Regions from separate parts of the Paenibacillus tianjinensis genome, predicted to be linked through region 1. Evidence: predicted binding sites of a transcription regulator. Region 1 holds the regulator's gene; the other holds the start of a gene.
What was found. Region 1 encodes Rex, which represses fermentation and respiration genes when NADH is low (regulators of the CRP and FNR family bind a similar motif). Its sites were predicted from a motif close to TTGTGAAATATTTCACAA; they were not measured.

Region 1 (3,423 bases):
TGTTTGGAAGACTATAGCCCTCACCGATCGCCGTACCATCCGCGAACCGGTAGAACTGGTAATAATACCTGTTGTCCAGTTTGTAAAAAACCTGCCATGCGTATTCACCGTTAAACACACCCGGAAGAAGCCTCTTAATTGCTGCACCCGGTAGCTGAGCGGCTATAATAGCGCGGATTTGCTGCTCCGATGTCCCTTTTGACAGCTCTTCCGCATAGATATCGTTGGCGCCGCCAGCAGGTTTACCGTCAACTGTAAAACGGACCCAGACCATAAGCTTCGTCCCGGCACTGTTTTTCCCTGTAAGCACCCAGTAGACTGAATTTTCATCCCACACCGATTTCTGCGCTTTAGTGATCTCCGTCAGTCCGGCACGGGACTTAGCAACTTCCTTGGCTGCGTTCCGCTCATTCCACTGGTCCTTCATGATATAGGCATAGAACTGCCCGAGTCCGAACAAAAGGAGCAGCACCACGCCAATCCCCAGCGGAAGCCATTTTTTCCTTTTCCTCAAAGTGCAGCTCCCTTTCCTTAAAATAACAACCTGAAATTACCGTTTGAGCAGGCTTTCAAAGGTTTCCTGCGCCTTACGGCGGATTTCTTCCTCATCCAGCGTCAGACACCGGCCGTGCTTTACAACCTGCCGGCCGTTAATCCAGACATGCTCAACATCCTTGGCACTTGCCGAATATACGGCGTGGGAGAGCAGATCAGAATGCGGCAGCAAATGAGGCTGGTCAATATCAATAGCAATAAAATCAGCCTTCATACCTGCGGCAAGGCGCCCGACATTGTTCAGATAGATCGAGGCAGCGCCGTATTCTGTCGCCATCAGCAGTGCTTCCGGAGCCGGTACTGCAGTCGGATCTCCGCTTACACCCTTATGGATCAGCGCTGCAAGCCGCATTTCCTCGAACATATCCAGGTTGTTATTACTGGCTGCTCCGTCAGTTCCGAGCGAGACCTTCACTCCGGCTCTCAGCAATTCAGGTACACGGGCAACTCCGCTCGCGAGCTTCAGGTTACTGCCCGGATTATGGGATACGCCAACCTTATAACGGGCCAGAATCTCAATTTCTTCATCATTCAAATGTACACCATGGGCAATCAGGGACGGTCTGGTGAACATACCGAGCTTCTCCAGATGAGCCACCGGGCGCAGGCCGTAATCGGCCACATTTTGCTCTACCTCATGGCGCGTTTCGGACATATGCGTGTGCATCGGCAAATCCAGATCATGGGCTGCCTGCACAAATTTCATGAAAAATTCGGGCGGACAAGTGTACGGAGCGTGAGGCGAGAGCATTGCCGTAATCCGGCCGTCTGCCTTGCCGTGCCAGTTCCGGGCGAACTCTACGGCTTCGGCAAGCTTCTGGTTCTGCACATCCTCCGGGCATAGACCGATCGCACCGCGCATGAGCACCGCACGGATGCCGGACTGCTCTGTCACCTCTGCAACACGGTCCATATGATCGTACATATCCAGGAAGGTCGTTGTGCCGCCCTTCAGCATCTCGAGAACAGACAAGGCAGTCCCCCAGTATACATCGTCTCCGGTGAATTTCGCTTCCATCGGCCACATTTTTTCCTGCAGCCAGCTCTGAAGCACCATATCATCACCATAGCCGCGCAGAAGCGACATCGCTGCATGGCCATGAGTATTAATCAGACCCGGCATAAACAGCAGGCGGCTGCCGTCAACGGTCAGGACACCCTCTTCAAAGGCGGGCTTGTCTTCCCCTATGTATGTGATCAGGTCATTTTCTATGGTCATATAACCGCTCAGGACGGGTTGCACCGAACCAGGTACGAGGAAGCGTCCATTTTCGATTACTGTCTTATTCCTGCTCATCCGAATGTTCTTCCTTTCCATCATGCAAATAATAGGCCAGACTCTGGAGGTCGGTTGTAAAATCGGCTGCATGAATGCGAATTGTTGGCGGGGTTTTTAAAATTACCGGTGCAAAATTCAGGATCGCTTCGATCCCTGATTCCACCAGAATATCAGCTACATTCTGAGCTTCGTTGTCCGGAACGGTGATGATCCCAATCCGGATCCCCTGATCACGAATCGTCTGGCCCAGCTCTTCCATCGGCTGAACAGTCAGGGAGTTGATCTTCTGTCCCACTTTAGGCGCATAAGAATCAAAGACAGCCGTAATTTTCATCGTATCCTTCAAATAGGCGTTATAGTTGGACAAGGCGTGACCGAGGTTACCGGCACCGACCAGAGCCACGTTGATCTGCTGGTCAAGCTTGAGGATGTGGCGGATTTTCTCGATCAGGTAGGATACATCATATCCAATGCCCTTTCTGCCAAAATCACCGAAATAGGCCAGATCCTTACGGATCTGAGCCGGGTTGAGATCCAGCTTCTGCCCTAGCTCCTGAGAGGAAACTGTGGCGATTTCACGTTTCTGGAGATCGTTCAGAAAACGCAGGTACACAGGGAGCCTGCGGACAACAGCCTCCGATATTTTATCCGATTTCATGTTTTCTCCTCCTAAAATAAAAATCACACTAATGCATAGCTTATGAATCCGCGAGGCGCGTTCCAGCAGCATAACCGGGAACGCGCATGCGGAGTTTAGAACATTTATGGTCAAACTATCAGAACAAAACAGTACAAGATAATTGCAATTTCCGGTTGCTGAAGGAGGTCACTGAATGTTGGACTCATTGCCGCCTTCAAGCCATTCTTCAATTCTCGGAACCATCTGATCTGTCAGCATATGCTCCATTTTGGGACCGGGAAGAGAATACAGGAAATACTTCCCGTAATAGGCTTCGATGACCCTGGTATCATATACAATGACAATTCCCCGATCCTGAGCCGTCCGAACCAGCCGGCCAAACCCCTGCTTGAAGCGGATAACCGCCTGCGGAACAGACAGCTTCATGAAAGGATTCTTCTTCTGAGCCTGTAGCAGCTCGGACTTCGCCTCTGCGAGCGGATGGTTGGGCGGCTGAAACGGAAGTCTGACGATCGCCAGGCAAGTCAGTGCCTCTCCGGGTATATCAACACCTTCCCAGAAGCTGCTGGTCCCGAGCAGCACCGAAGCCGAGCTGTCCTGGAACCGCCGGATCAGCTTGCTGCGGCTGCCTCCCTCCACCCCTTGGCCAAGGACCGTAATATCCTCAGATGCCAGTGCTTCCTTAAGCGGGTCATATACCTGACGCAGCATCTTATAAGAGGTGAACAGCACAAGCATACGGCCTTTGGTTGCGACCGCCGTTTCCGCCAGTGAATGCACCAGCTTATCCACAAAGCGGGCATCCCCCACACTGCCCTTGACGCTGGGGAAATCACGCGGAATAACAAGCAGCGCCTGTTCGCGGTATTTGAACGGTGAAGGCAGCAGTGCTGTCATCAGACGGTCCTGTTCGGCGGCCTCGCTAAGTCCAAGATTATCGATCATGAAC
Region 2 (3,423 bases), 2.3 Mb from region 1:
CAACCTCTTTCAGATATTTCCCCAGAACCGCCATGTCCTGTGCTACGACTTTACCTGGAACAGAGTTATCCAGTGCATAGTCGGCAAAGTCCGGCAGGTTCAGGTCTTTAATCAGGTGGCCGGCGTTAGTCACAGGATTCATGCCCATACGTCTGTCGCCTTTTGGAAGGATTTCGGCAAGCTCAGCGTTCAAACGGCCGTTCTCATCGAATAATTCTTCCGGTCTGTAGCTGTGCATCCAGTCCAGCAGGGCCGGTGCGTGCTTCATATTCTTCTGGTCTACCGGAATCGGCACCTGATGGGCACGGAACGAACCTGTGTTAGGAACACCATCCCACTGCGCAGGTCCAGTCCAGCCCTTAGGGGAACGGAAGACGAGCATTGGCCATACCGGACGGGTAAGGTCGTTATTTTCGCGCGCATTTTTCTGGATCGCTGCGATTCTTTCAACGATGGCATCCAGAGCTTTCGCCATTTCTGGGTGCATATGTTCAGGATCTTCGCCTTCAACGAAGAACGGTTCCCAGCCCATGCCTGTGAAGTAGGCAGTAATTTCTTCTTTCGATTGACGGGACAGAATTGTCGGGTTGCTGATCTTGAAGCCGTTCAGGTGCAGAATCGGCAACACTGCGCCATCAGTAACCGGGTTGATGAAGCGGTTGGAGAACCATGAAGCTGCCAGCGGTCCGGTTTCGGCTTCGCCGTCTCCGACAACAACTGCCGAGATCAGGTCCGGATTATCCAGAATAGCGCCAACGCCGTGGGATAAGGAATATCCAAGCTCGCCGCCTTCATGAATGGATCCTGGAGTTTCAGGTGCAGCATGGGAAGCAACGCCGCCCGGGAACGAGAATTGTTTGAACAGTTTCTTCAGACCAGGGATGTCCTGGGTAATTTCCGGATAGATTTCAGTGTAGCTGCCATCCAGATAAGAGTTGGAAACCATAACCTGGCCGCCGTGGCCAGGGCCTTCAACATAGAACATATTCAAGTCATATTTAGTAATTACACGATTCAAATGGGCATAGATGAAGTTCTGGCCGGGAATAGTACCCCAGTGCCCGATCGGTTTAATTTTGACGTCAGCGTCTTTAAGAGGTTCTCTTAACAACGGATTGTCTTTCAAATACAGCTGGCCTACTGAAATATAGTTCGTTGCACGCCAGTAAGCATCCAGCTTCTCAAGATACGTTTTTGATGAGTAATCAACATTCAAGGTCGATAATCCCATTTTCTCCACTCCCTGTTTAATTATGAATACCATACCAATCTCTTTTCTCTACACGTACATCATACCTCTGCAAAAAATAAATACAACCTTTTTGACAAGTGATACGGTCCAATTTTGTGAAATTTTGAACATAGTATGAAAATCGGGCCCATAACACAGGAAAACAGCTTTATTTCTATAATTTTTACCAATATATTACACAAAATAATTTAGATAAACTTTTAAACACTGTATTCATTGCCTCATCAGGACAAAAAAAAATAAGACCGGGAAATTTCCCGGTCTTATTCTTAGTGTACAGATACAAAAGTATTAAACTTGAGATATTTGTAATGGAACCGCATGTGTGAGAATTCAAAGGGGGTGCCGTTATCCAAAAAGAATATCCCTTCCATGATCCCCACCGGTTCATTTACGCTTAAATGCAGCAGCTCCTGGTCATCCTGCTCGGAAGGTTCGGCAAAGATGGACAAAAACGACTTAGTCACGGCCAGATTGCGCGAGTCCTCCAGGTAATTGAAGATCGATCCTTCGATAATCGTCTGATTAAGATCCTGAACGATTTTGATCGGAATATACCCCGTCTCAATCATAAAGGGCTCATCGTCGAACAGGCGCAGACGGACGATTTTGTAGACAAAATCATGGGGCCCGAGGAACAAATCACGCTGCAGCTCCTTGGTGGGTGGAATCACCTCGAAATTCAGCACTTTGACTTTCGGCTTCTTGCCGTGCATCTGAAAATTGTCGGTAACCCCCAAATTCGAGCCTTCGTAATTGAAGATGGATTCGTTCTTTATGTACAGGGGATTGATGAACGTACCTGAACCGCGTTTTTTGAAAATAATACCGACGCTCTCCATTTTGGTCAGCGCACGCTTAATGGAGCTGCGGCTTACCTGATAGGTTTCGCTGAGGCTGCGTTCATCCGGCAATCTCATATCGGCGAATTCTCCCGCGAATATTTTCATTTTTAAATCATCGATAATCTGTTTGTAGACAAATTGTGTCATGAAGTACTCCCTTTCAGGTCTTCTATCACTTCATAAAGCCTAATGTTAACTATATCATAATCATCGCCCAGATTATACAGATTGGCCTTACGTTTCGTAGGGATACCTGATTTTATAATCGCTCAGATCTATGATCTTTGTAATGGAGATTTCTCCTGCCTAGGGATATAGTGATTCCGGGCCTATTGGTAATAAATGTATCATGAAAGAACAAAGAGTATTGGCTCAGTACATAATCAAGGAGGATTACGGCCAATGATGCCACATAAACCAAGGACTTCTACACCTATTTTTGAAGCAAGGCCCGTGCCTGTCCCTTTTATCGCCGGGATGATTATTATTGAAATTATCTATTCGCTATGCGTTAATCTTATTTACTTTGAACACGGCTACTACCGTCCGCTTTCCAATCTTACAAACGGCTGGATCGGCGGAACGTTAAGCGCTAATCTGATCGGCCTTTTCGTGGAGGTGATTATCTTCCTGATTGCCATCGCCAAAGTTACGCCAAGGGAATTGGGTCTCAGGAAAGAGAAACTGCTGCCGGGGTTAACAGGTTTCCTGCTGTTTTGGATCGCGATTCAGATTGTCAATTTGGGCGTCAACCTCTCAACAGGCTACAGCATAACCTTCAACGATCAGATAACGGAGTTTCCGAGTGTAGTACTAGGCGGGTTATTCGGACAGCTTTTTGGCAATGCGCTGCTGGAGGAAATCATATTCCGGGGCTTTTTATTTGTTCAGGTCTTCCTTTTATGCAGCAAAATAAAACGTCACTCGTCCCGCGTGGCTGCGGCTATGTTCATTTCACAGGCCATCTTTGCACTCATGCATATCCCTAACCGGATCTATTCCGGCTATGCCGGGATGGAGTTTGTGTACGACTTTATCCAGCTTGTCATTTTCGGAATCATTTTCTGTCTGCTCTATCTGCTAACCAAAAATTTGTTTTTTGTAGTCGGTATTCACTCCCTGATGAATGAGCAGCTTATGCTATGGTACAACGATTATTCGAATGTCATTATTTTGAGCAGTATCATAACCTTGGTTTGTCTAATGCTCCTGCTAAAAATAAAACAGCGGCGTACACACCGGGCTGCGATCGATATATAGCTCCCATAGTTATAGCTCCTTAGTTGAGCCTGTCCCCGAAAACCTGTATCATAAACCTACCAAGAC

Region 2: a site for Rex is predicted at 1,346-1,363, ahead of JRJ22_RS07280 (phosphoketolase family protein). Genes of this name have one in related genera too.

The regions. Positions count from the first base shown of each region.
Region 1 is NZ_CP070969.1:3,941,995-3,945,417, forward strand. Features, by position in the region: gene JRJ22_RS17925 (cell wall elongation regulator TseB-like domain-containing protein) at 1-514, opposite strand, end outside; gene JRJ22_RS17930 (amidohydrolase) at 551-1,852, opposite strand; gene JRJ22_RS17935 (redox-sensing transcriptional repressor Rex) at 1,839-2,492, opposite strand; gene dinG (ATP-dependent DNA helicase DinG) at 2,661-3,423, opposite strand, start outside.
Region 2 is NZ_CP070969.1:1,663,897-1,667,319, reverse strand. Features, by position in the region: gene JRJ22_RS07280 (phosphoketolase family protein) at 1-1,231, opposite strand, end outside; gene JRJ22_RS07275 (GntR family transcriptional regulator) at 1,522-2,244, opposite strand; gene JRJ22_RS07270 (CPBP family intramembrane glutamic endopeptidase) at 2,500-3,357, shown strand.